DNA from 4 places in the Oceanobacillus sp. FSL K6-3682 genome. Region 1 is predicted to be linked to each of the others. Evidence: riboswitches for the same ligand, from Rfam matches in the RefSeq annotation. Region 1 holds a riboswitch; each other region holds the start of a gene.
What was found. A riboswitch is a leader RNA that binds a small molecule or an ion and turns the genes downstream of it on or off. The one in region 1 is predicted to bind thiamine pyrophosphate.

Region 2: another riboswitch for thiamine pyrophosphate. It lies ahead of MHH51_RS02375 (thiamine phosphate synthase); the one in region 1 lies ahead of MHH51_RS12470 (ABC transporter ATP-binding protein).
Region 3: another riboswitch for thiamine pyrophosphate. It lies ahead of thiW (energy coupling factor transporter S component ThiW); the one in region 1 lies ahead of MHH51_RS12470 (ABC transporter ATP-binding protein).
Region 4: another riboswitch for thiamine pyrophosphate. It lies ahead of MHH51_RS21165 (acetylornithine deacetylase); the one in region 1 lies ahead of MHH51_RS12470 (ABC transporter ATP-binding protein).

What each region holds. Positions count from the first base shown of each region.
Region 1 is NZ_CP150263.1:2,497,693-2,503,807, forward strand. It holds gene MHH51_RS12460 (ABC transporter substrate-binding protein) at 1-718, opposite strand, end outside; gene MHH51_RS12465 (ABC transporter permease) at 720-1,460, opposite strand; gene MHH51_RS12470 (ABC transporter ATP-binding protein) at 1,464-2,237, opposite strand; TPP riboswitch at 2,379-2,488, opposite strand; TPP riboswitch at 2,593-2,692, opposite strand; gene MHH51_RS12475 (glyoxalase) at 3,006-3,404, opposite strand; gene MHH51_RS12480 (TetR/AcrR family transcriptional regulator) at 3,692-4,300, shown strand; gene MHH51_RS12485 (SDR family oxidoreductase) at 4,305-5,099, shown strand; gene MHH51_RS12490 (transposase) at 5,992-6,115, opposite strand, start outside.
Region 2 is NZ_CP150263.1:437,954-444,068, reverse strand. It holds gene MHH51_RS02390 (thiazole synthase) at 1-5, opposite strand, end outside; gene thiS (sulfur carrier protein ThiS) at 9-212, opposite strand; gene thiO (glycine oxidase ThiO) at 209-1,345, opposite strand; gene MHH51_RS02375 (thiamine phosphate synthase) at 1,348-1,959, opposite strand; TPP riboswitch at 2,075-2,170, opposite strand; gene MHH51_RS02370 (MerR family transcriptional regulator) at 2,268-3,008, opposite strand; gene MHH51_RS02365 (DNA-binding protein) at 3,212-4,921, opposite strand; gene wrbA (NAD(P)H:quinone oxidoreductase type IV) at 5,089-5,700, opposite strand.
Region 3 is NZ_CP150263.1:888,526-894,640, forward strand. It holds gene MHH51_RS04520 (BCCT family transporter) at 1-441, shown strand, start outside; gene MHH51_RS04525 (hypothetical protein) at 523-1,263, opposite strand; gene thiE (thiamine phosphate synthase) at 1,393-2,013, opposite strand; gene thiM (hydroxyethylthiazole kinase) at 2,003-2,788, opposite strand; gene thiD (bifunctional hydroxymethylpyrimidine kinase/phosphomethylpyrimidine kinase) at 2,778-3,599, opposite strand; gene thiW (energy coupling factor transporter S component ThiW) at 3,631-4,122, opposite strand; TPP riboswitch at 4,536-4,649, opposite strand; gene MHH51_RS04550 (LytTR family transcriptional regulator DNA-binding domain-containing protein) at 4,774-5,826, shown strand; gene MHH51_RS04555 (ABC transporter ATP-binding protein) at 5,937-6,115, shown strand, end outside.
Region 4 is NZ_CP150263.1:4,360,638-4,366,752, reverse strand. It holds gene MHH51_RS21175 (DUF2653 family protein) at 1-204, opposite strand, end outside; gene MHH51_RS21170 (S66 peptidase family protein) at 550-1,584, opposite strand; TPP riboswitch at 2,190-2,299, shown strand; gene MHH51_RS21165 (acetylornithine deacetylase) at 2,384-3,652, shown strand; gene tenA (thiaminase II) at 3,692-4,360, shown strand; gene MHH51_RS21155 (YpjP family protein) at 4,531-5,118, shown strand; gene MHH51_RS21150 (NAD-dependent protein deacylase) at 5,187-5,897, opposite strand; gene htpG (molecular chaperone HtpG) at 6,056-6,115, shown strand, end outside.

The sequences.
Region 1 (6,115 bases):
CTCGCTCGGCATCCCATGTTTCATCACTTGTCACAGCGACAATTTCGTAAAAATCAGGCACCCCGTAATCTACTGGATCAATAAAATCAATTGCATGCCCTTCACTGCGTAAGACTGGCACTTCATGATTCACATACATGCCACTCACTGCATCGACCTGCTCAGAAATAAGTGAAGAACCTAATTCAAATTCTACATTTATCATATCTACTTTTTCATAATCTCCGCCGTCATGCTCGACCATTGTTTTAACAATTGCCTCATTTACAGGAATTCCAGGGTAACCTACCTGCCTCCCTTCTAATTCTTTCGGCGATTCTATCGGATCATTGGAACGGGAAACAATCCGGTTTAACGGCTCACGAACGACAGCAGCCACAGACTTAACAGGAATATCTTCATTTGCTCTTGCTGCAATCACATCGGGCTGGTAATATAACCCCATTGTCACCTTGCCTGAAGCCGCAAGTGTCAGAGGGTCTGTTGGATTTGCCGGGAATTGAATATCAACTTCAATCCCTTCTTCCTCAAAATAACCCTTCTCTTCTGCTACGTATAGATAACTATGTACGGCATTCGGATACCAATCAAGCATAATAGAAACAGTATTTGTCCCGTTTACTTTTTTATTATCCTCTGCATTTGATTCTTCATTTCCACAAGCGCTTAGAATTGTAAAGCCTATCAGAATACTAACTATTGCTGTTAATTTATTCATACTAAGATCTTCTCCATTTCAATATATATTTTTCTAGCAAAACAACTGTAATAAATAATATAATTCCAATTAAAGAGAGAACGACTATAGGTGCAAAGACCCCTGCTCCATTAAATTGTGTCATCATCCGCCGGCTAAAATAACCTAGGCCAGCCTGTGCACCGAGCCACTCTCCAATTGCAGCGCCAATCACACTCATGGGGACGGCTACTTTTAACCCTGAAAAGAAAGAAGGCAGTGCAGATGGAACCTCCAGCTTGAAAAAAAGCTGTCTTTTAGATGCGCCAAGTGTTTGAAATAACTCTTTCAGTTCTTTACTTGTTGATCGAAAACCATCGAATGTACTGACGGTAATAGGAAAAAAGGTAATGATAATTGTAACGATGACTTTGCTCCAGATGGAATATCCGAACCAAAGTACAAAAATAGGTGCCAGTGCAATAATAGGAATGGTTTGTGATGTAATTAAAATAGGATAAATGGCTTGCTCTAATGTTTTTGATATATTCATACTGATTGCTAGGATAATTCCAAGTACTAATGAAATACCGAGGCCAATTGCAATAACAGCCAGTGTAACAGGAAGATGATGCAGCAGAAGCTCCGCTTTCAATTCCCATAGCTTTATCGCAATTTCAGTCGGCGCCGGTAAAATAAATGGTGTATTAACAAACCTCGCTCCTGCTTCCCATATAAATAAAAATATTGTGATTAAAATAATAGAATAAAGATAATTTTTCATTGATTACACCCTCATCCGAAATTGATCCAGCAGATTATTTTTTAGCTCCGTCACTTCTTTATTTCCTAAATCCTGTTGCCGTCTTGGACGTTCCAAAGGCACTTCGATCTCTTTAAATGTTGTAAAAGGTGTATCAGTAATGACAAAAATGCGGTCAGACAAAAATAATGCTTCTGTAATATCATGTGTTATAAATAAAATAGTAGATTGCTGCTCTTTCCATTGTTCTAATAGCCATTCCTGCATAAATAACCTGTTCATCGCATCCAAAGCTGAAAAAGGTTCGTCCAGCAATAGCACATTAGAACCGGATAAAGTAGCTCTTAAAAAGGAAACACGCTGGCGCATCCCACCGGATAGTTCATGCGGATATTTATTCTCGTATCCTTTTAAACCAAACGCCTCCAGCAAGCTATCGACAGCTCTTCTATCGAGACGACTTTCTTTGTGCAGTTCTAACGGAAGAACTGCATTTTGCTGAACTGTACGCCAAGGCATTAATAAATCCTGTTGAGGCATATACCCAACTTTTCCTGAACGGTCGGTTACTTGTTTTTCATTTAAATAGATAGATCCACCGGTCAGTTCTTCCAGCCCGACAATAAGACGAAATATGGTTGATTTTCCTGAGCCGCTTGCACCGATAATACTTACAAATTCACCATCTGCAACAGAAAGATTCATGTTTTTTAAAATGGGAATCTCCCCTGCATCATTTTTATAATGGAAATCGACATTTTTAAACTGAAGTGCTAATTTATTATTTTGTTCTCTCATCCTTCGTTTTCACCCTCTTTCTGATAAAAAGTATAAGTTTATTTCTTAATAACACTTGTTAATAGATTGAATATGCACGCCTCCCTTCAAACAAAAATACCCCGGACACGAAGCCCAGGGTACACACATTTCCATATGATAGAAATTACTTTGCATGTTCCCTACGCTGGTCTCAACCAGATCAGGTTCTAAGGGTCTTTATCTTATGGATACTATCTCAACCAGCAACACTGGTCCCCCTACATTCTTATTAAATTGTATCTCTTACTATTTGAATCTACTGTAAGAGCATTAAAAAACCCACTCAACAAATATTGATGAATGGGAAATGAGTACATAACTAGATTATTACCTACTTAAGTAAACCTCACTTCCCTACGTTAGTGTTAACTAAATCAGGTTCCAAGGGTCAAGTTTCCTTTCTCAGCAATAAAATTGCTCCCCTAGCGATTATAGAAATATGAAATTTAGAATTAATAGTTTACCTGTAAGTGCTGATTAAATAGCATGATGCATTCATAGCGTTATTTTCAGCGGTATCCTTTATAATCAGGGTGTATTATGGTTTTTATTCTTGAAACGAATACACTACAGCATGCTATAAGAAAGAAGTAAAATACTTAAGGCTTATTTAAGCATATATCATTTAAAAATGCAAACCATGCCTGACACTACAATATTAGCGTCAGGCTGGTTCCTGTCATTATTGGTACTTATTAATAGGACGAGATCATTATCTCTCCACATTTCTTCTATTCATTTATTACCCTATTGTTTCATCCACATCGGTTCTAACATATTCCCATCAATATCAGATACCTCCAAGCCATACATTTGCTCTTCCGGCACCCCCATATCAACACGATAAGCATCGCCGCCATTTTCTTTTGCTAATTGTCCAAATTCTTTGACTGCTTCAGCGCTTTCCATGCCGAAACAAATTAAAGCAGCATTTTCTTTTTGTGTATCGGCAATCTTCTTATTTTTGAGGAACTGTTGATAAAAAGAATGTTCTAACAACATGATATAAAAATTTTCGTCCCAGACCATACAGCTTGCATGAACATCAGAAAAGTCATCGTTCTTTGTAAATCCAATTTTTTCGTAAAAATTAGTGGCATCTGCTACATTCTTGACTGGAAAGTTAACAAAAATCATTGTACTCATTAAAACGCCTCCTTTTTATTAGTTTACTATAAATGAATAAGAAAAGCTTCTTCTCGATTGCTCAATAGTTTTTCTTTTATTTAATAAATTCTCGGTATAAGCCATTACCTATTTTCTTTTTCAGAATAAATAAGGCTTCTTGATTTCTCCTGGTGTGTTTTCCCCTGCATCTTATATTAGACATTTTTTCATACATAATATTGAAATTTCTTGCCTAATAGGTAAAAATATATTAAAATGACCACAGGTCAAAATTGACTATGGGTCAAATAAAGGAGGTTTTATTCATGTCACAAAGAATGGATAAAATATTTCATGATAGAAATACTACCATTCTAAATAATGCAGAGAAACTATTTAGACTAAAAGGTTTTGATAACGTAACGATGAATGACATAGCGAAAGAATCTAATATTGCAAAGGGTACGTTATATTTGCATTTTAAATCAAAGGAGGAATTACTTTTTAATATTTTGATACCTAAATTAAAAGAATTTAATGCCAAAGTGGAACTTATCGATAAAAAAGAAGAACTTACAAGTGATAAAATCAAAAAAATAATCACGTATGGATTTGATAGTGACTTTTTTGATTTTACTAAGAATCATTTTCTTTATATGCATCAATTATTTAATGTACAATACTATAATGAATTAAATGCAGTTATTGATAAGATCATAAAGAATTTTTCTCTAATCATACAAAATGGAAAAGAAATAAACGAGGTAAACTCTTCTTTGCCTAATAACTATTTATCCCATCAATTGATGCACGTTTTTGACCCTCAAATTTATTTTAGTTTAGTTGAAATTGAAAAAAATACAAAAGAAAGTTTTGTACGCAACACGATTACTTTTTACTTAAATGTATTACATGTGGCTAATAAAGGAGACTAATAATATGGATTTAAAATTAAAAAATAAAAAAGCACTTATTACCGGGTCAACGAAAGGAATAGGAAAGGCAATAGCTTATGAACTTGCAAAAGAAGGTGCGGATGTTTTGGTCAACGGCAGAAGCAATGAGGAAGCAGAATTGGTTGTTCATGACATAAAGCAAAAACATCCAGAAACTAATCCTCAAAATGCCTTTGGTAATCTATTGAACAAGGATGATAGAGAAAATATCTGTAATAATCATCCTGATGTAGATATTCTTGTGAATAATTTAGGCGTATACGAAATGATGAACTATGAAGAAATCACTGATGAAGTCTGGAAAAAATATTTCGATACCAATTTCCTCGTTGCTGATAATATGTCTAGATTTTATTTAGAAAAAATGCAGAGTAAAAATTTTGGCAGAATTATTTTTATTGCCAGCGAAGAAGCTGTTATGCCTTCTGGAAATATGCCGCAGTATGCTGTGACCAAATCAATGATTTTATCTTTATCTAAATCATTATCCTTTTTAACCAAAGGCAAAGAAGTAACAATTAATACTATTATGCCCGGGCCCACATTATCAGAGAATGTTGAAAACATACTCAAAGATATGAATGATACCTCCAGTAAATCTTTCGAACAAATTGAAAAAGACTTTGTATTGTCTAATTTACCTGATTCATATATTGAAAGGTTTATCCGTCCTTTTGAGATAGGAAGAATGGTTGCATTTTTAAGCAGCCCATACTCTGGTGCCATGAAAGGTACCGCGGTTCGAATGGATGGTGGTTTAATACCTTCTATTTATTAATTCAACAGTAAAAAGGGCAGCGAAATGCTGCTCCTTTTACTATTTATTAATATTTTTCAGTCAGTTACATTGCTATAAATTATAGAAAATACTTGCGAATATTTTATTTAAATTCAACTAGATTATGTGGTATATAAGGCTCTTTCAAACAAGCGATATCTTCCTCTTGAAATGCGATAGCTAAAGCTTATGCCAGCAAGATCAATTTTTGAGCGCGAAGTTTGTACATCGAACTTTCTTGTAAGCTTTCTTATTGCAAAAGGACTACAAGGCGTTACTGCAATGCTTTCTGATTTACAATTAGGTAGCATTTCTCTTTCGTCTTCACAATAAATTAATTCAACGGTTTGGTGAACTAAGAAAGTTAATTCCCGATATCAACCAAATGATTTTAATCAATCATTTATATGAGCTGAAAAACTGTCGTACTGTCAAATGCACCGTCTGTCCAATTATGCCTCCTCATGGTTCTTTTCAGGCAACACAGTCAATTGAATTAAGACAGATTTCTTGCCTGGTGATGCATCTGCTGTGTCGTTTGAACTGTCTTTACAGCCGTGGCAGGGTTTTCTCCTGTATTTGTATTAAGAAAAATAAAATTCTGGGAACTGGAAGTAATTGACAAATGAATTCGATGTCCCTTTTTAAGTATCTAACAGTTTGTTTTCTCCATTTGCTCTCAGCTCTCACTATTTTAAACCACATATTATACGCTTCTTTTAACTCATGCGCTCTTTTTAAATCCTCCGATAACCGTTGATAACGCTCCAAATACCAGCACTGATTTTTCTGTCAGATCTTTTTTATAAAATACATGCCTTATTCGTTTGCACTTCTTCCGGTCATAGTCGTGAAATTCTCTTTGCACACAAATTCGAACACACTCCAGCGCCTAATAAATATACCTGGTAAAGTGAAACCGGTCGGCTAAGATAATCGGAAAATTCAATGCCCTGCTTACCGCAGCTTTAAATGAATGACTCATATTCATGACAACAACTTCCACGCTATCTCCA
Region 2 (6,115 bases), 2.1 Mb from region 1:
AGCATTTCTTAACCCCCTCCAACAAAATGAACGATCTCAACCTTATCTCCATTTTCCAGTACAGCTTTTTCATGCTCTTCCTTTTGCAATATCTGCTGATTATGCTCAATGATCAAAGGTTTATCTTCCAATTCCAGAAAATCAATTAGACCTTTGATGTGCTTTACCTCTTCCTGAATTTCTAATCCATTGCCGTTCACTGTTATTTTCATTGTGACTCACCTGCCTTTTCCAGTTTATTGCCTTGACGATTCAAGCTAAAGCTATCGTAATAAAATGGATTAATCGGTTTATTCTCTATTAAGTCTGCCATATAGATTCCCGTAATTGGCGATAGCAGTATGCCATTCCGGTAATGTCCCTTTGCCGTATATAAACCAGCAACATCTGGAACCTCTCCCAAGTATGGAAGTTCATCAGCTGTGGCAGGTCTGACTCCCGCCCAAAAACTGCTTATCCTCGCTTCTCCCAGCCGCGGAACCATTTTCTGTGCTCGTGACAATAGCTTGTGAACGCTCGCAGCATGAACATGCTTATCTGTTTTATCGGGGATGGAAGATGCTCCAACAATCACTTTTTCCCCTTGCTTTGGAACGAGATAACAGCCATCCATCCAAAGCGTAGTTTGAAATAAATTCTCTTCTAATTCCAGCAGCAGACATTCCCCCTTCACCGGAATTGTGCCATAATCTTCAGGCAGCAGTTCATCTCCAAAGGCACCTGTTGCAATAACGATTTGATCAGCATAATAAGCTCCCTTTGTTGTCCGGACTCCATGAACTGCTCTATTTTCTATCAACAGCTCAATTACTTTTTCCTGTTCACGCAAAGCTGCACCATGATGATAGGCAGCCAGGGTGAATGCCTCCGTAAGATGACGGGCAGAAACCTGACCATCATTGGGCAGATAAAGAACAGCATGAAGATTCTCTGTTAAGCCTGGTTCCATCTTCCTTGCTTCTTCTACGGACAGCAAATAAGCAGGATTATCCTCTTCTCTCTGAAATGCAGCGATTGTTTTCAGCTTGTTGTACTGATGCTGATGAAAAGCAAGCTTCATAATCCCCTTATGAATATACTGAATATCAATCCCTGATTTTTCATACAGCTCTTCGGATAAATCTTTAAATAATGCTCTGCTCTCTTGTGCAAATTGGAAAAGAGGACTCTTCTCTGCAAATTCTCCTTGAGCTCCTAACATTCCAGCTGCAGCACTTGATGCCTCACATCCGATTTGATCCCTTTCTACTATCAGCACCCGATAGCCTCTTTTAGCCAGCTGATAAGCAATAGAACAGCCAATTACCCCACCGCCTACAATAATTTGATCAAACTGTTTTTTCACCTTCACCCACCTTCCCAAGTATCCAACACTTCCCGGTAAGCCTCAACAGTTTGCACCGGATTATCCGCCTTCCAAATACCAGACATTATCGCTGCCCCGGCTGCCCCTGCCTTCATTACTTCTTTCGTTCGTTCCGGAGTAATCCCGCCAATAGCGTAGACCGGAACAGATAATACATTGGTGATTTCCCGAAGGTCAGCTAATCCTCTCGGCTGCTGGCCAGGCTTGGACCTGCTGGGATAGAGATGACCATACAGCACATAATCTGCCCCTTCCCGTTGAGCCTGTTCTGCTTCCAGTAAGGAATGAACAGACTTCCCTGTTAAGAGCGCAGAGAAGCACTTTTTCACAAGCGGCATGGAAGGACTGTGATATGCCAACTGGACACCTGCACACTGTTTCATCACAGCGATATCAGCCCGGTCATTTACAATTACTTTCGCTAATGGAAATTCGATGCTTTCTAATGCTTCAATTATTTCCATGATTTCCTTTGCTGTCTTCTTTTTCTCCCGGATATGCAGAAAATCAATATCTCTATGAATCCGCTTAATTATTTGCAAATGCTGTTTAGTAAAATTTCCATCACTGATAAGATGTAATTGTTTGCCCATGCCATTGCTCCTTTCTTTCATTTCCCGAGAATCAGCGGAAGAAACGAAAAAGGCCACTCATCCATTGGATAAGTGGCCCTGATTATATAAAAATTCAGCGATCGAATTATATATCGTCATGTTCCTGCCACTTCCCTACGCTAGTGCTAACCAGATCAGGTTCAAAGGGTCCGAATATTCGTCTCAGCCAAAGGCTCCCCTAGTGTTGACTATTTAATTTTCGAATTACAATTAAAGGATAACATATAATTTTTTATTTTCAAAGTTATTTTTACAGTCTCTCTTTTTTCTGCTTATGAATAATTTGTCTAGCCTTGCTTTGCATAGTTAACAGAAGCAGCATACAAATAATAAGTTAATCCTGTTTGTTGATTCTCTAACATATTTTTGTGAAATTCATCAGTAATAAAAAACCATGTTGATTCAACAAACCCTTGTGAGTCTACCTTCATAATGTTGTCATTGATATACTTAATATGCTCAGAGATAAGCTGTTTGACCCTTTCATCATTTACTGTCCATCCCTTTTTTAAAGCAAAAGCCATTTTATCCATAAACGCTTTCGATTCTCTGGCTGATTCATTTAATTCCTCCGCTTCAATATTATCTACAGGGATTTCGTATTGATAAGTTTCCTGCAGATATTCATTTTGCTCTTTTAACTGTTCCTGCCATTGTTCTTGATTTAACCCTTTAAACATATTTTGATTATCCATCACTTCTCCACGCTCCTCAAAATATATAGTTTCGTTAAGAGTATTTAATATCAGATTCATTCGTTCTCTCTTGTCTTCTATCAGTCTCTTTTGTTCCATTAACATATCGTAACGGCTTTTTTTCTCATACAATATTTTCTGAATAGACTCTAATGAAAAATCTAATTCACGATAAAACAAAATATGCTGTAATTTTTCTAATTCCTTTTTCCCATATAAACGATATCCAGCTTCTGTGATTTCCCTCGGCTCTAACAGTCCAATCTTATGATAATGATAAAGTGTTTTGATCGTTATTCCGGTTAAATCAGCTACTTGCTTAACCGTCAGCATATGAAACTCACCTCCTCATAAATAAACAATAGACTCCTACCTAAGGCAAGAGTCAACAACCATTTTGATATTCTAAAAAAAATATTTCTTATTATTCTAATCTTAATACTTAAACTACATGGAAAAGTCATCTTTCAACAAATCAAAAAAATCCCCTATTGCCGTTTTTAACAATAAGGGATTGGTACGCGTATATCTAGCTGCTATTCTGTTAAACCATCAATCTCCATCACTTCAATGGTTGCAGTACCATTATCCATCAGCTGTGCTTCTGCCTCGATATTATCTCCCTGTTCCAGAAAGATTGCTAATGGAGCCTTGCTGGCATTTACAGTATAGATCGTTGTATCGTTTTCAAGTAAAAATTGGATAATCTGCCCCTGCTCTGTCGAGTTCACAACTACACGACTGACGGTTCCTTGAACAGTCTCAGTGACAGTATCACCAGTAGCTCCCGTGTTTCCAGGATCCTGTAACAGAGCCATTCGATAGGCATCCAAAGCAGCATTTGCGGTATCGCCAAACACGACAAAGTCTGAATCATTCGCTTTAATGTAGGCATACTGCTTATGCAATCCATTCGGATCCAGTACATTGACAACCCAGGTTGGATTTCCGTCAACATTGTATAGAACAGGCATATACCCTTCCCATTTCTTCTCCGGGAATTCCTTATTAACGATTTGCTTTGCTCCTTCACTGTCCATAATACCGTTGTTCTTCTTACCGCCATAATAGGTCAGCTCTCCGGTTCGTGCATTAACTAATGTATAGCCTAATGCAGAATCGATATTTTCCTTCGGGGAGGTCATATCGGTAAAATAAAACATATCTCCATTCTCATCAAACATTGGTGTAACCCCAGATTCCGTGCCAGATTGGTTAGGCAGCTTCACATCTCTCTTGCCAAAGACGCTGTTTAACCAGCCATGAACATATTTCCCATAATAATCATTCGTTAACGTAGCCATTTCTGAGCTTACAGATCCTTCAATAAAGTCTGGAGCCTCGTCTGTTTGATAAGCATTCATTTCACCAGTGACCGGATCAATCACCACAACCTGAAGCTTATCCAGGTTTGGTTTATTTGTAATATTCATCGGCTTATAAATGGTTTGAACATACCATGGCTTTCCATCATCATCCACTTCTATTTGTGCTTCTCCACCTTGTATATATTGCGGAAACTTATTATAAATTACACGCTGCACATATTTATGAAAATAGCTGGAATTTGTATATTCCATAGGCTCCTCTTCAAACGTTGGCTGTGCGTTTACATCTGTTGCAGAAATCGTAAAGTACCCAGCTGTTTCTTTTCCACGGACAAACTTCCAAAAGTCGGCGAATTCAACAGGAGCAACGTAAACAATTTCATCTCCCACCTGCTGTACCTGTAGCTTGCCTAAGTCATAGAATTGGGCGTTTGGCACAACACTCATTGCCTTTTGAATCTTGTTACGTGCAAATTCAGGGGCCACTGTAATCGGTGTTTCATCCTTAGATAACGGCTTTGCCTCGGACTCTTCATTTACTGTGATCGTATTATGTGCATTGTCCAATACTGTAAAACCGGTAATGATTACAGCGATAAATAATAACAGTCCTAATCCAAAAATGCTGAACAATGGTATAAACAGCTTTTTCTCCATAAAATTATTCGGCTTTAATATTGCCGTCAAAGCCGGTGCAAGGACAATAGCAGTAATTAAATTAATCAATAGCATATTCGGAATAGTAATTGCCGGCATCATAAAATAGTTAATGACGGCTAAAACAATAAAACCAAAAACAAATAATCCAAAAGCAAATTTCAGCGCCCGCCCTGTTTGTACCGATGAAGCAAAAGCTACTACAACTGCTACAATCACGTATAAAATCATACTTATTAAAGTTGCTAATAAAATTCCCATCTTCTGCTCTTCCTCTCTTATTGCTGCATCTATATTTACGATAAAGCACCAAGAAAGGATTCATTTTTTATGTAAGTAATTACCGACACTCACCAAGCTATGTTGATACTAATAAAAAAGACAATACCCCAAATAGAAAGAGGTACCATCTTTTTTAATGTCATTAATTACTGATTTCCTTTTTTAACCCATTCAGCAGCTGTAACTGTGCGCTCTGCCTGATGTTTCACAGCAGCTTGTACATCTTCAACCATTTTTCCATCCTGATCGACAGTAACACTAGTTCCATATGGATTTCCACCAGCTGCAAATACAGATTCATCAGAGTAACCTGGAGGAACGATGATTGCTCCCCAGTGCATCATGCTGGTATATAGTGACAGAATAGTTGCTTCCTGACCGCCATGCGGGTTCTGTGCAGAAGACATCGCACTGACCACTTTGTTAACGGTTTTTCCGCTTGCCCAAAGCCCGCCTTGGATATCTAAAAACTGTTTCATTTGCGAAGGCATGTTTCCGAAACGTGTTGGTGTGCTGAAAATAATTGCATCTGCCCACTCAAGATCTTCTGAAGCTGCAACCGGAACATCTTTTGTTGCTTCCACTGTAGCTTTCCATACCGGATTTCCTTCAATAACTGATTCTGGAGCTAATTCCTGTACTTTTAATACTCTTACTTCAGCACCTTTAGCTTCAGCCGCTTCTGCTGCCCATTTTGCCATTTGGTAGTTGGTACCACCCATACTGTAAAAAATAACTGCTACTTTTGTATTTGACATACTTTCCATCTCCTTCGATTCATTTGATTTTCCAAATAATTTATCTAAAAATCCCATTTGCTGCACCTCTTTCAACGCAAGCCCTGTCCTCCGATATCTGACATCATTCTTTTTATCCCTCATTCATTAATTTTTATACCAAATACAATTTATTTTGCTAAATAAATCAGCATACAAAGGTACCGGGTTTAATCATAAGGTTTTATAAGCTTTGCCGAAGATTCTCAGAAAACATGGACCAAATTAAAGCAATAATTCGTTTTAAAGATAATTTTTCCTTAATTGCATTTAATTCAATCTTATTTAATTAATTTATATTGAATTAAATATAATTATAGGCTTTATATTTCTATTTGTCAACAAATTATTAACTAAACTTTTGTATGGAAGATAAAGAATCAGTCTAAATTAAACC
Region 3 (6,115 bases), 1.6 Mb from region 1:
ATAGAAAAACCGGGCTCTGTTTCTGACGCATTAACTGATGGCGGAATGCCAGCTGCAGTTATGGCAATTACGGATCAGCTTCCTTTAGGCACAGTAATGGGAGTTGCTTTCCTGCTTGTATCTATTATCTTTGTTGCAACAACAGCAGATACAATGTCTTATACAGTGGCGGCAACATTAACAGGGCATGATAATCCCACACGCTGGCTGCGTGTAGTATGGGCCGTCCTTTTTGGAGCTTTCACAGCAGTTATTCTTACAATCGGGGAAGATAGTATTACATCGATTCAAAATTCCATTGTTATTACGGCAGTCCCAGTATCGTTATTGATTTTACCGCCGTTATGGAATGCACCGAAGATTGCCAAGAAAATGGCGCTGGAACAAGGGCTTATTTGGCAGCGTGAGATGCGTAAAAAAGAAGATAAGAAATATAATTAATGAAGAAATTTCAAATAAGACGAGCTGCTGAAAAGATTTTGCTTTCAGCAGCTCGTTTTTAATTTCATTTACTTTTTATAGCTACATACATTGGAAGGATTCAATACTATTTAAATCCATTCCAAAATAAACCCAACGAAAACCATTCCAGCGGAATCCGGCAATAGAATTTCTGCCTAGGAATGTCGGAAAGGCCCAAAAACCGTTGCCGCGATTTGGCCAAATATAAGTGAAGCGGAACATGCAATGTCTGATCCCGCCAGGGTCGACAGCAAATGCCTGCACCTGTTGTTTTTGTGGTACAAAGTTTGGCGGCGGTCCCATTGGAGGCTGGCTGTTCATACCGCCCATTTCTGCAGGGCCTGATTGCTGTCCAGGATCTCCTCCACTGCCGCCGCTTCCTGGAAAGTTTGGAAAAGACGGAGCTGGCGGCCAATTTGGAGGAGCACCTCCATTTCCGCCCCCGGCGTTGTTCGGGGGACCAGGGAAAATATTATCTATAAATTGATCTGTATTAAACTCTGGAAAAGGCGATTCATTCCCGCCTCCACCTGGAAAGCCAGGGGGGAAGTTGCCAATTCGCTCCTGGGATGGAAAGTTTTGCTGTTCATGTTGATGTTGGTACGGTATATTATCAGCAGGCTGCTGTTCCTGATAATAGCCCCCTGGGCCGCCAGTTTCACCTTCTGGACCCCCTGCAAAGAATCCATTGGAATAATTATGCTGTGGGGCCGGCTGAAAATAATTATTCAGCATCTTTCCGGGCAGGTTATTCTGTTTGTTTTCCTCGCCGTTTGGATGCGGTGGTTGAAAATAATTCATAATTTTCCTCCTCTATTAGGCTAATGTTCCCTAATAGCATATGAGGCATCTGCATTATTTGCGCTTCATAACAAACAGATTGGGCGGAATAACTAGTCTGACGAAGTTCTTTCATTAATTCTAGCTAGACTAAAGCTTATCTACAGCTTCTTTAATATTATCTGCTTCTGTAACAGCAGTAATAAAAGAAACGCCATCAGCACCTGCTTCTATAACAGAGCTTGCGTTATCTGTCTGGATACCGCCTATTGCCACAACAGGTATGTCTGGAAACTGCGAGCGGATAGTATGAATCCATTCTAAGCCTACAGCCTGTTTTGCATCTTCTTTTGTAGCAGTTGCAAAAATTGGTCCAACGCCAATATAATCCACTAAATCGAGCGGACTTTGGTCAAGCTCCTGTGGTGTAGATATCGACAGGCCAATGATTTTATCCGGGAACTTAGCCCGGACTTCCTTGACAGGCATATCATCCTGCCCTACATGTATACCGTCTGCATCCAATTCCTCGGCCAGCTCAATATTATCATTAATAAAAAATGGAATATCATGTTTTCGGCATTGCTCTCGCAAGCTTTTACCCAGCTTAATCTTTTCCTCACCATTTAACGAGCCGGTGCCTTTTTCCCGAAATTGAAATGAAGTAATACCTGCAGTGAGTGCTTCCTCTAAAACAGTGTGAGGATCCCTGTGACAATTTTGGCTTCCCATAATAAAATATTTTCTTAATTGTTCTCTATTAAATTCCATCTTCAGTGCCTCCATTTAGTTGCTTGGGTGTAAAGGATAAAGCATCCATAAAGCTTGGCAAAAAGGTTCCCGGTCCTTGCACATGAGACTGCTCTGCTGCATGCTCTGCGGCCAGTCCGTAGAAACTGAGTGCAGTACGGAGCTGTTCCCCGACTGGATAAGAAGTAGTCAGACATGCTGCTACAACAGATCCTAATAAACATCCCGCCCCGGTAATACTGGAGAGAAGCGGATGCCCAGTCTGGTTATAAATTAATTTCTGATCGGCATAGATAACATCTGTTTTTCCGGTTACTACAATCGCAGTATCAAATTGTTTCCTGGCTTTTTCTGCAATATCATCTATATTTCCTTCCCCAATAGAATCCACTCCCCGTGTTTGAATATCTGCATTAACCAAGGAAGCAATTTCACCTGCATTCCCTTTAATAACTGTTGGGCGTACATCTTGTAAAATTCTTTCTATTACTTCTTTCCGAAAAGAAGTAGCAGCTGCGCCAACAGGATCAAGAACTACAGGAATTCCCTTTTCATTGGCAGCTTTCCCTGCTGCAATCATTGCTTCAATTTCATTTTCTAAAATGGTACCAATATTTAAAACAAGTGCATCTGCAATTTTGGCCATATCTGCTGCTTCTCTTAATTCCTTTGCCATAACAGGACTGCCACCAAAGGCAAGCAGTCCGTTAGCACTAAAGTTCATGACAACCTGATTGGTTAAATGATGAATGAGAGGCGTGTTGTTTCTGACTTGCTGGATAATATCAGGATTCATGTGTAATCTCCCTTCCTGCATTTTCCCGGATTGCCCAGTGGTTCGTCGGGCCATTCCCTTTTCCAAGCTCAAATGATTTGGAAATAGCTGCAGTCACAAAAGCTTTTGAGTGTTTTACCGCCTCTGAAAGTGGATAACCTTTACCTAAATAAGCAGCAATGGCAGCAGCATAGGTACAGCCGGTTCCATGCGTATTCTTTGTATCAATACGATCAGCAGCGTAGCTATGCATCTGTTTGCCGTCATAAAGAAAATCAACAGCCTGTCCTTTTAGATGTCCACCTTTAACTAAGGCAGCATCAACATCATACTCGTGAACGAGATATTCTGCAGCATTTTTCATATCTTCTGTAGACGCAATAGATAAGCCGGTCAGAAATTCTGCTTCTGGAATATTTGGTGTAACAACCGTCGTTAAAGGAAGAAGATACTGCCGCAAAAAGCTGCGGGCCTCTTCATTAATTAAAGCGTCACCGCTGGTCGCAACCATAACAGGGTCCATCACATATGGCGCATCAATCTTTCTTAATTTTTGAGCGATTAATTCCATCATTGGCTTACTTGCAATCATTCCTGTTTTCACTGCATGAATTGGCATGTCCTCAATGACTGCATCCAGTTGATCCTCAATCATAGAAAGAGGCATATGCTCAACAGAACGGACTCCTGTTGTATTTTGGGCCACAACAGAAGTAATTACAGACATACCATAGGTTTTTAACTCTTGAAATGTTTTTAAATCCGCCTGAATACCAGCACCACCGCTCGGGTCTGTGCCGGCAATTGTTAATGCACAACGAACCTGACTCATCATAAAATCCTCCTTAGGATTGTAAAATAATTTATTTTGTTAAAGAAAACTGCCGTGCCGGTAAACGGCTGACCAGCAGCCAGCCAATTAAAGCACCAGAGACGCTGCTGACAATAAACGGCGGGATAAATGCAAGTGCTCCTACTGAGCTTCCCATCAGGAGATTCGCAATAGGAACAGCAAAGAATGAACCAATAATCCCTGTTCCAATTATTTCTCCAAAAGCCGCCATTAAATATTTTTGCGTTTTCTTATACAATACCCCGGCGACAAATGCTCCAATCATTGCTCCGGGGAAAGCAACGAGTGTTCCCAGACCTAAAAGGTTTCTGAGCAGGCTGATCATTAATGCGACAATGACTGCCGGCCCCGGTCCAAGTATGATTGCAGCAATGACATTAATGGCATGCTGTACTGGATAAGCTCTGGCAACCCCTGCGGGAAACCAGAGCAATTGAGAGCCAATTGTTCCAATAGCTATAAAAACAGCCATCAGCGTTAATAAGCGTGTACGGTTTTTCAATCCAATCATCTCCTCTATATGTCTAGCTCCATGCGCCAAACTTTAGAGATTTCACGTCACGCCCTACGATAAAGAAGACTTACTGATTGGCAAGCCGTCAGGCGCAGACAGAAGTATAGTCGCGCTTATGCCCTGCGGGTGAAAGTCAACATCGGTTTAAAGTAAAGGAAGGTCGACTAAAAGCAGGCTGAAGCCTAACGTCGGCATACCCCTAAAGGGGCATGTTTCCTTTATCTCAAGGGTGAAGGAAGTTCGACTAAAGTCGAACCACCCCCAAAGATCGGGAGCGCAATCTCTACGTTTTTAAACAGGCGCTTTTCGCTTTTCTTTTTGGAATGAAAAGTAAACTACTTTGTAAAAATAAAAAATCAGGCTTTATAGAGAAGCCTGATTTGGTATACTGAGAGTAATCATAAGTTGATTGACTACTTCCCTACGCTGGTATTAGCCAGATCAGGTTTGTAAGAGTCGGAAAGTAAGCATGCTTCCCTCTCAGCCCGCAGTTTTGGGCTCCCCTAGTAGTTGCTTTTCATTATTTTCTTTGAATCTACTGTATCAAAGATTTAACTGTTTGTCATGAAATAATAATCAGGCTTAAAAGCTATCAAAATAGAATGGAATGAATTCTTTATGGATAGAGAGGTATAAAGCATGTTAAGAATGAACGAAATTGAATATCGTCAAGGAGATCAAACATTATTTCCGAGGATAGATATAGAAATAAAATCTGGAGAAATCAAAGCAATTCAGTCCACTGTTAATGTGCGTGCAGTCTTACTGCAAATGATTTCCGGAGAAGAAAGTGTACGAAAGGGTTTTATTCAGATACACCATAAAACACTGGAGGAGGATAAGCAGAAATACTTTTCCTCTTTAGGAATTTGCTGGTATGAAGAAGGTATTTATGAACGGTTACAGGTAAAGGAATATTTGACATTTATCGGGTCCTTATATCAAAGCAAGGCTTCTATAAAAGAAGTTCTACAGCTGGTTCAACTGGAGGAAAAAGCAAGATGGAAAATGCATCAGTTGAATCGATCTGAAAAACGCCGGGTCCAATTTGGCAGAATATTAATGCAGGAATCAGAAGTTGTTATTTTTGAAGAGCCTGAGGTAAATGTAGACTTAGAAACGAAACGTGTACTTCATCAATTTGTCGAGATTTTGCAGGAAAAGCAAAAAGCGGTATTGATTTTAACAACAAGTACGGAGAGTGCCATTACAATTGCAGATACGGTCTATCGTTTAGATGAACAGGGCCTGCATCAAATCGAAGTTGAAACGGAGGAGAAAGACAGAGTAAAGTCTTTAGAAATAGATGGGATAGAAACAGCGGAAGAAGAGGCTCAAGTACAGCAAACTTTTCAGTTAAATAAAATTTCTGCCAAAGTAGAGGATAAAATTATTTTATTTGACCCACAGGAAATCGACTATATTGAAAGCCAGAATGGTCAAACATATCTGTATACGCGTGGAGAAGGATTTCCAACAGGTTTTACCTTAAAAGAATTAGAACAGCGTTTATCTCATCAAGGCTTCTTTCGCTGCCATCGCTCCTATATTGTGAATCTTCAAAAAATAAGAGAGGTTATTACATGGACCAGGAACAGTTACAGCTTGTCTCTTATTGATAAAAAAAGCTCTCAGGTTCCATTATCGAAATCAAAGTTGAACGAGCTGAAGGAATTATTGGGGGTAGAATAAGCACAATTCAGCTTGAAATATACTCCATTCATTGAAGATATACTGCACTATTCCTTAAATAGCGATATTCTGTGATCACAAACAAATAACTGACGCAGGAGGTTTTTGGAGTGGAGAATATGATAGAAGTGAAATCTTTAGAGAAGATTTTTGGTGATAAACAGGCATTACATGATGTATCTTTCCAGGTTAAAAAAGGAGAAACATTTGGTTTTCTGGGGCCAAGTGGTTCTGGAAAGACAACAACAATAAAGATTTTAACAGGTCAAATGAGGCAGAGTTCAGGTAC
Region 4 (6,115 bases), 1.9 Mb from region 1:
GATCCATTTTCTTAATGCAGTAATAATTTGCTTGGTCATCCATTCCTGTTTTCCGGACGGCGTTATGATTTCTGCTGAAAAACCAGTGTAATCATCATAAAACAACTCTACCTGGACGTCATCTGCATTCATATTCTGTTCTTCAGCAATGTACATACATATAGCAAGCACAATATCCTCTTCAGGAATAATAAGTTTTTGCATACCTCAAATTCCTCCTGCATATGGTTGGAAGGCTTATTTAATATCCGCCTTTAGCGATGGTGCCCATTCTATTCTATCTTACTACAAATTCCCTATTTGCATGAAGCAGGAAGTAGTTATAGGGCATAATCTTTCTCTTGACTCTTCTAATCAGGATAATTTTATTGTTAACCTTTATGGGAAAAAGAGCAATGGAGAGAGCGCGAAGCCTCAGAAGAGCTTAGTCATTACTTCGTTTAACTAACATTTCTAAACAGGAAGTATATCAATAGTATATCACTGTCTTATTTGATTTAATAATGAGAGAGGTGTAAATCTATTCTAACTAAAGAAAAGCAGCTGTCCTTAATCCGTAACAGCTGCTTCTATAATCGAAAAGGATGCTTGATGGCAATCAACTTGTGCTAATCTTCCATATGGGATAGGTGTTTTTGGTTCAGTATGTCCAAAAGAAACACCATAAAGAACAGGAAGGTCAACCAGCCCGTTTTCTGCTAGAACAGATAAGATAATTTCCTTATATGCTTCATAATGTACCTCCCCATAAGGTTTTGCAAAAATCATTCCATTTGCCTGGTGGAGTATTCCTTGAGCTGCATAGTTTCTAAGCCATCTTTTTATTAACTCGGGCTCTGTCTGCTCCTCGGATGTTTCAAAGAAGAGAATGCTATTCTTCCATGCTCCCTGCTGTGGCCAGATTTCTGTTCCTTTGGCAAATTCAAGTACTTCGATACAGCCTCCGATAAGGTTTCCTTTTGCGATACCGCTTCCCTGCAGGAGTTCATAACCCCGATCAGGATATCTTGTTCTTGCAATGGATTTATTGGAAATATCCCATTCCAGGAATTCACTTGTCCATTTCTCCGGTGCAGAGATATTGCCGACTGCTTCCACTTTAAAAAGCATGTTTTGAATGGCATTCACTGTGTAATCATCCATTGCAACATTTTCTGCAAAGTCTGTCATAATTGCCGGACCGTAGAAGGAAGATAATCCTGCATGGAAGCAGAATAAATGGACAATCGTCGTGTCAGAGAAACCCATAAAAATCTTTGGGTTTTTACGGATAATATCAAAATCAATATAAGGAAGCAGGCGGATACTATCATCTCCGCCAATATTAGAAATAATCCCTTTGATTTCAGGATCCTGAAAAGCGGTCATTAAATCCTCAGCCCGTGCCTCGGGGTGTTCAGCTATGTAAGCTTGTCCTTTTAAGCTGTTGGGCATTGGCACAACTTCAAGTCCAAAGACGGATTCTAAGCGTTCCACGCCCTGTTCATAGCGCCAACGCAGTGATGGTTCACCAGCTCCTCCCCAGGAAAGGCTGACAGTTGCTACTTTATCACCAGGCGATAATTTTTTTGACTGAATAAGCATAAATGAGGCTCCTTTCTGTGAATGGTATATACTATGTATTCGTTACTTATTTGAGAAATCCTTTTTCTGTTTTTTATAATAAGATCCAGTTTTCTTCTTTCTTCGCATTAATATGGCTGCATATATTAATAAAGCGGTAACGATGATAACACAGCTGTAAATAATAAAACTAGATCCTATAAAATCACTGAATTTGGTTCCTGATATGTACGCTTTATAAGGCTGGCCTTCAGGATAACGGATATTTATTAAATCATGATTTTGAGGAAAAATACGAGAGGATACTTGTTTGGAAATAAAAGTTTCTTCTTCTATATCTTCCGCGTAAAAGGATAAATGCAAATAGTATGAATTTGTGCTATGGAGGCCGGCATTATAATCACGCTCTTTATTGAAAATAAAAGCCTCGGTTTCTATTTTATTGCCACTATAGGATTGAACAACACTTATAACAGCTTTTCCCATAAAAACATATGACATTAAAAATAAGAGAGAAAAGATTCCCAATAGCAAAAAGACAAACAGGTACAGAATAATCTTTGATAAAATCCTGCTTTACGCCTGTAAACCCTTATGGTAATCTAAAGCTGACAAGTAAATACGCAATGATCCACTAGGGGTGCTTATAAAGCTGAGAGAGGCATGTATATACTGCCTTAACCCTTACCAACCTGATCTAGTTTGTACTAGCGGAGGGAAGTGGGCGGGATATGCCTATAGGCAAATGAAATAAAACTTTCTGCCATCTTCCTTCCTGGGGAGATGGCTTTTTTGCGTGCTTTAAAGGAGGTTTATTTTAATGGATAAAATAGTTCAGGATGTATGGAACCGGGAGAAAGAGCTGGTAGAGCTACTCAGCGATTTGATTCGCTTCAGGACACCGGCGCCGCCTGCAAGAAATACAGCGGATATCCAGGCTTATATTGCAAAGTATTTGAAGAAAATGGGTTTTGAAACAGAACAATGGGATGTTTATCCGGGAGATCCAAATGTCGTCGGCCGTCTACAAGGAACTTCTTCTGATGCATATAATAGTTTGATTCTTAATGCACATGTCGATGTCGCTTCTATTGAAGAGGATGAAAAATGGAAGCATGCGCCATTTCAACCGACAGTAGAAGACCGTACATTATACGGACGTGGCGCAGCGGATATGAAAGGTGGACTGGCAGCTTGTTTATTTGCTATGAGAATTTTGCATGACCATCAGATTGAGCTGGGAGGAGATGTCATTCTTCAATCAGTCATTGGTGAAGAAGTTGGCGAAGCAGGAACGAAGCAATGTGGTGAGCGTGGTTATACAGCAGATTATGCCATTGTTGCAGACACTAGTCATTGTGAAATTCATGGACAGGGCGGTGTTATTACGGGCTGGGTTATAGTGAAAAGCCCAACCACGCATCATGATGGTACACGTAGACAACTTATTCATGCAGGAGGCGGAATGAAGGGAGCGAGTGCGATTGAAAAGATGAACAAGCTGATTACTGCCCTGCAGGAGCTGGAGCGCCATTGGGCAGTGACTAAATCTTATCCAGGTTTCCCATCGGGCACGAATACGATTAACCCTGCAGTTATTGAGGGAGGTAGACATGCCGCATTTATCGCAGATGAATGCCGCCTGTGGATTACCGTTCACTATTATCCGGATGAGACAGCTGAACAGGTCGCAGAAGAAATTGAGCTGCATTTACGAAAAACAGCGGAAGCAGACGTCTGGATGAGAGACAATCCGCCGGAATTTGAGTGGGGGGGCGAATCGATGATTGTTGACCGGGGTGAAATTTTCCCATCATTCTCAGTAGATGAGGAGCATGCAGCCTTTGCTCTTTTACAGGAGAGTCATCAGGAAGCATTCGGTGAGAAAGCTTCCAGTCGTATGTCTGAAACAGTAACAGATGGGGGATGGCTTGCAGCCTATGGTATTCCTACTGTCTGCTATGGCCCAGGAGAATTAAAGCACGCTCATGCAGTCGATGAACAGATAGATATAGATGAGCTATTAGACTATACAGCGTCATTACTGCGGTTTATTTTGAAATGGTGTAATACAAAAAAACAGAAATAGCGTTGTTCATAAAAAATATATAAAAGGAGCTTTTATAACATGAAATTTTCAGAGCGTATTCGCAAGAAAGCAGACCCGGTTTGGGAGAAAAGTCATCAGCATCCATTTGTACAAGGGATTGGTAATGGAACACTCGATATAGAGGCATTTAAATTTTATATGTGTCAGGATTACAAGTATTTGATAGAGTACTCCAAAGTAATTGCGTTGGGAACGGTGCTTGCAAAAGATTTAGATACGATGTCCGGGTTTGCTAAATCATTGGACGAAACGTTAAATTTTGAAATGGATCTTCATCGTCAGTATGCTGAACATCTTGGTATTTCAAGGGATGAACTGGAATCTACTGTTCCAGGTCCTGTAACTCTTGCTTACAGCAGTAACATGCTTGCAGAAGCGCAGAAGGGCTCTTTAGCAGCTTTGATTGCAGCAATTCTGCCGTGTGCCTGGAGTTATCACGAAATTGGTCTGGAGCTGGCGAAGAAGCCGGGTGCGCTGGAGCATGAGCAGTACGGAGAATGGGTGAAAATGTACAGCTCGGATGAATTTGGTTCCATCGGTAAGTGGCTGATTGAAAAATTGGATGAACTTGCTGAAGGCTGTACGAAAACAGAACTGAATGATTTAGAAGCTATTTTTCTGAATACCAGCCGCTATGAATATATGTTTTGGGATATGGCGTATAAGCGTGAAGGCTGGCCGGTTTAATGGCAAAGAGATTACCTATAAGATATAAGCCATTTGTGAAATAGTGTATAAATAGGATGTTTGGTATAACAATATTGTCTATAAAATTGAAAAAAGTAGAATGGTTGGATAGACAATGAATAGATTCATGGTAAAATAAAGAAAACGGATACGGAAGATGGGTGAAGCAGATGAAGCTCTGGTGGAGAAGAATAGCAGTCGTATTTATAACTATCTTAACGTTGGGGATATATACACCGACTAACCTTTTAGAAATTGATGCAGATAAACGGAGCGACAGTAATTTATCTTCTTCATCTGATATAGAAACAACATCTGTTATTGAGGAAACCACCCAATCATATATTGTAGGGAATCCAAAGGAAGTTTATCTGGAACATCTGCATAAAGAGGCAAAAGAATTGAGTCTGGAAAAGTTTGGACCAAGAATCACTGATAAAGTAGAGAACGAATTTGCCGCAGTTATTTTGCCGCAAATGGAAACATTACTTGCAGATCTTGTTGAACATTCTGAGGAATATAAAGATATCGCTATTACGGAAAAGCCGTCAGAAGGCTATGGAGAACGAATCTTTAATGTTTCTAATAACAACACAAATGAAACATTGGTAAAGTTTCATGTCCGTCGTGAAAACCGGCCATTAGAAGGACATTATTTTAATTTTCATTATCATTTAAATAAAGACAGGTTCCAAAAGCATTATCACATCGGGGATATCTATTGGGATAAAAATACACCGCCAAAATGGATGGCATAAGAACAAAATTATGTTTTTATATTAAGAAAGGCAAGGAGGCGACGAGCGCTTCCTTGCCTTTTGTTTTTTTATAATAATTTATTCGTTTCCTCTAAATAAGCTCCAATCTTCCGGTCAAATACAACTAAATCTGCATAATTATCTAATGGTGTTTTCTCCTGATTCACAATGACGAGCTTTGCACCATTTTGTTTTGCGATTTCCGGAAATTGATTGGCAGGCGTTACGGATAGGGAGGATCCCAGTACAATAAATAAATCAGCCTGCTTTGCAAGTTCAAAAGCAGCAGAGAAGGCATCCTCTGGGAGCATTTCTCCAAATAACACAATAGAAGGTCTGAGTATTCCACCACAGGAACAGTAGTAATCTTCATCTACATAAGCAGAGCTGTCATAAACTTTTCCGCAGCTTTGGCAATGAAGCTTCTGCAGCGTTCCATGAAGCTCATGAACATGTTTGCTGCCTGCATCCTGATGGAAGCCGTCTACATTCTGAGTAATGATGGCCTGAATAAGTCCATTCTTCTCCCAATCGGCTAGAATTTGATGGCCTTTATGCGGACCGAATTCCTTTACACCAAGAACACGTTCCCGATAAAATTCGGTAAAATCTTCTACGTGATGATTTAAAGCATCTACGCTTGCGATTTTACTCGGGTCTTTTTTTCTCCAAATTCCTCGGTTTGTTGAACGAAAATCAGGCAGTCCACTTTCTGTAGACATTCCTGCACCAGTGAAAATAACGGTATGATTGGAATCTTTTAACCATTCATGAAGCATCGAGACCCCTCCTCTTCTATATGTTTTCTATTATACATGTTGTTGGAGCTATATGCGACTAATATTGACAGGTAAAATAGAATATGGTATTACATGTAATAGAGGTTTAGCACTCTGCGTGCAAGAGTGCTAAAAAAAGAAAAAGGAGAGGGAATGTCATGGCAAAGCGGAAATTTAAAGCAGAATCACAGAAGTTATTAGATATGGTAATTAATTCA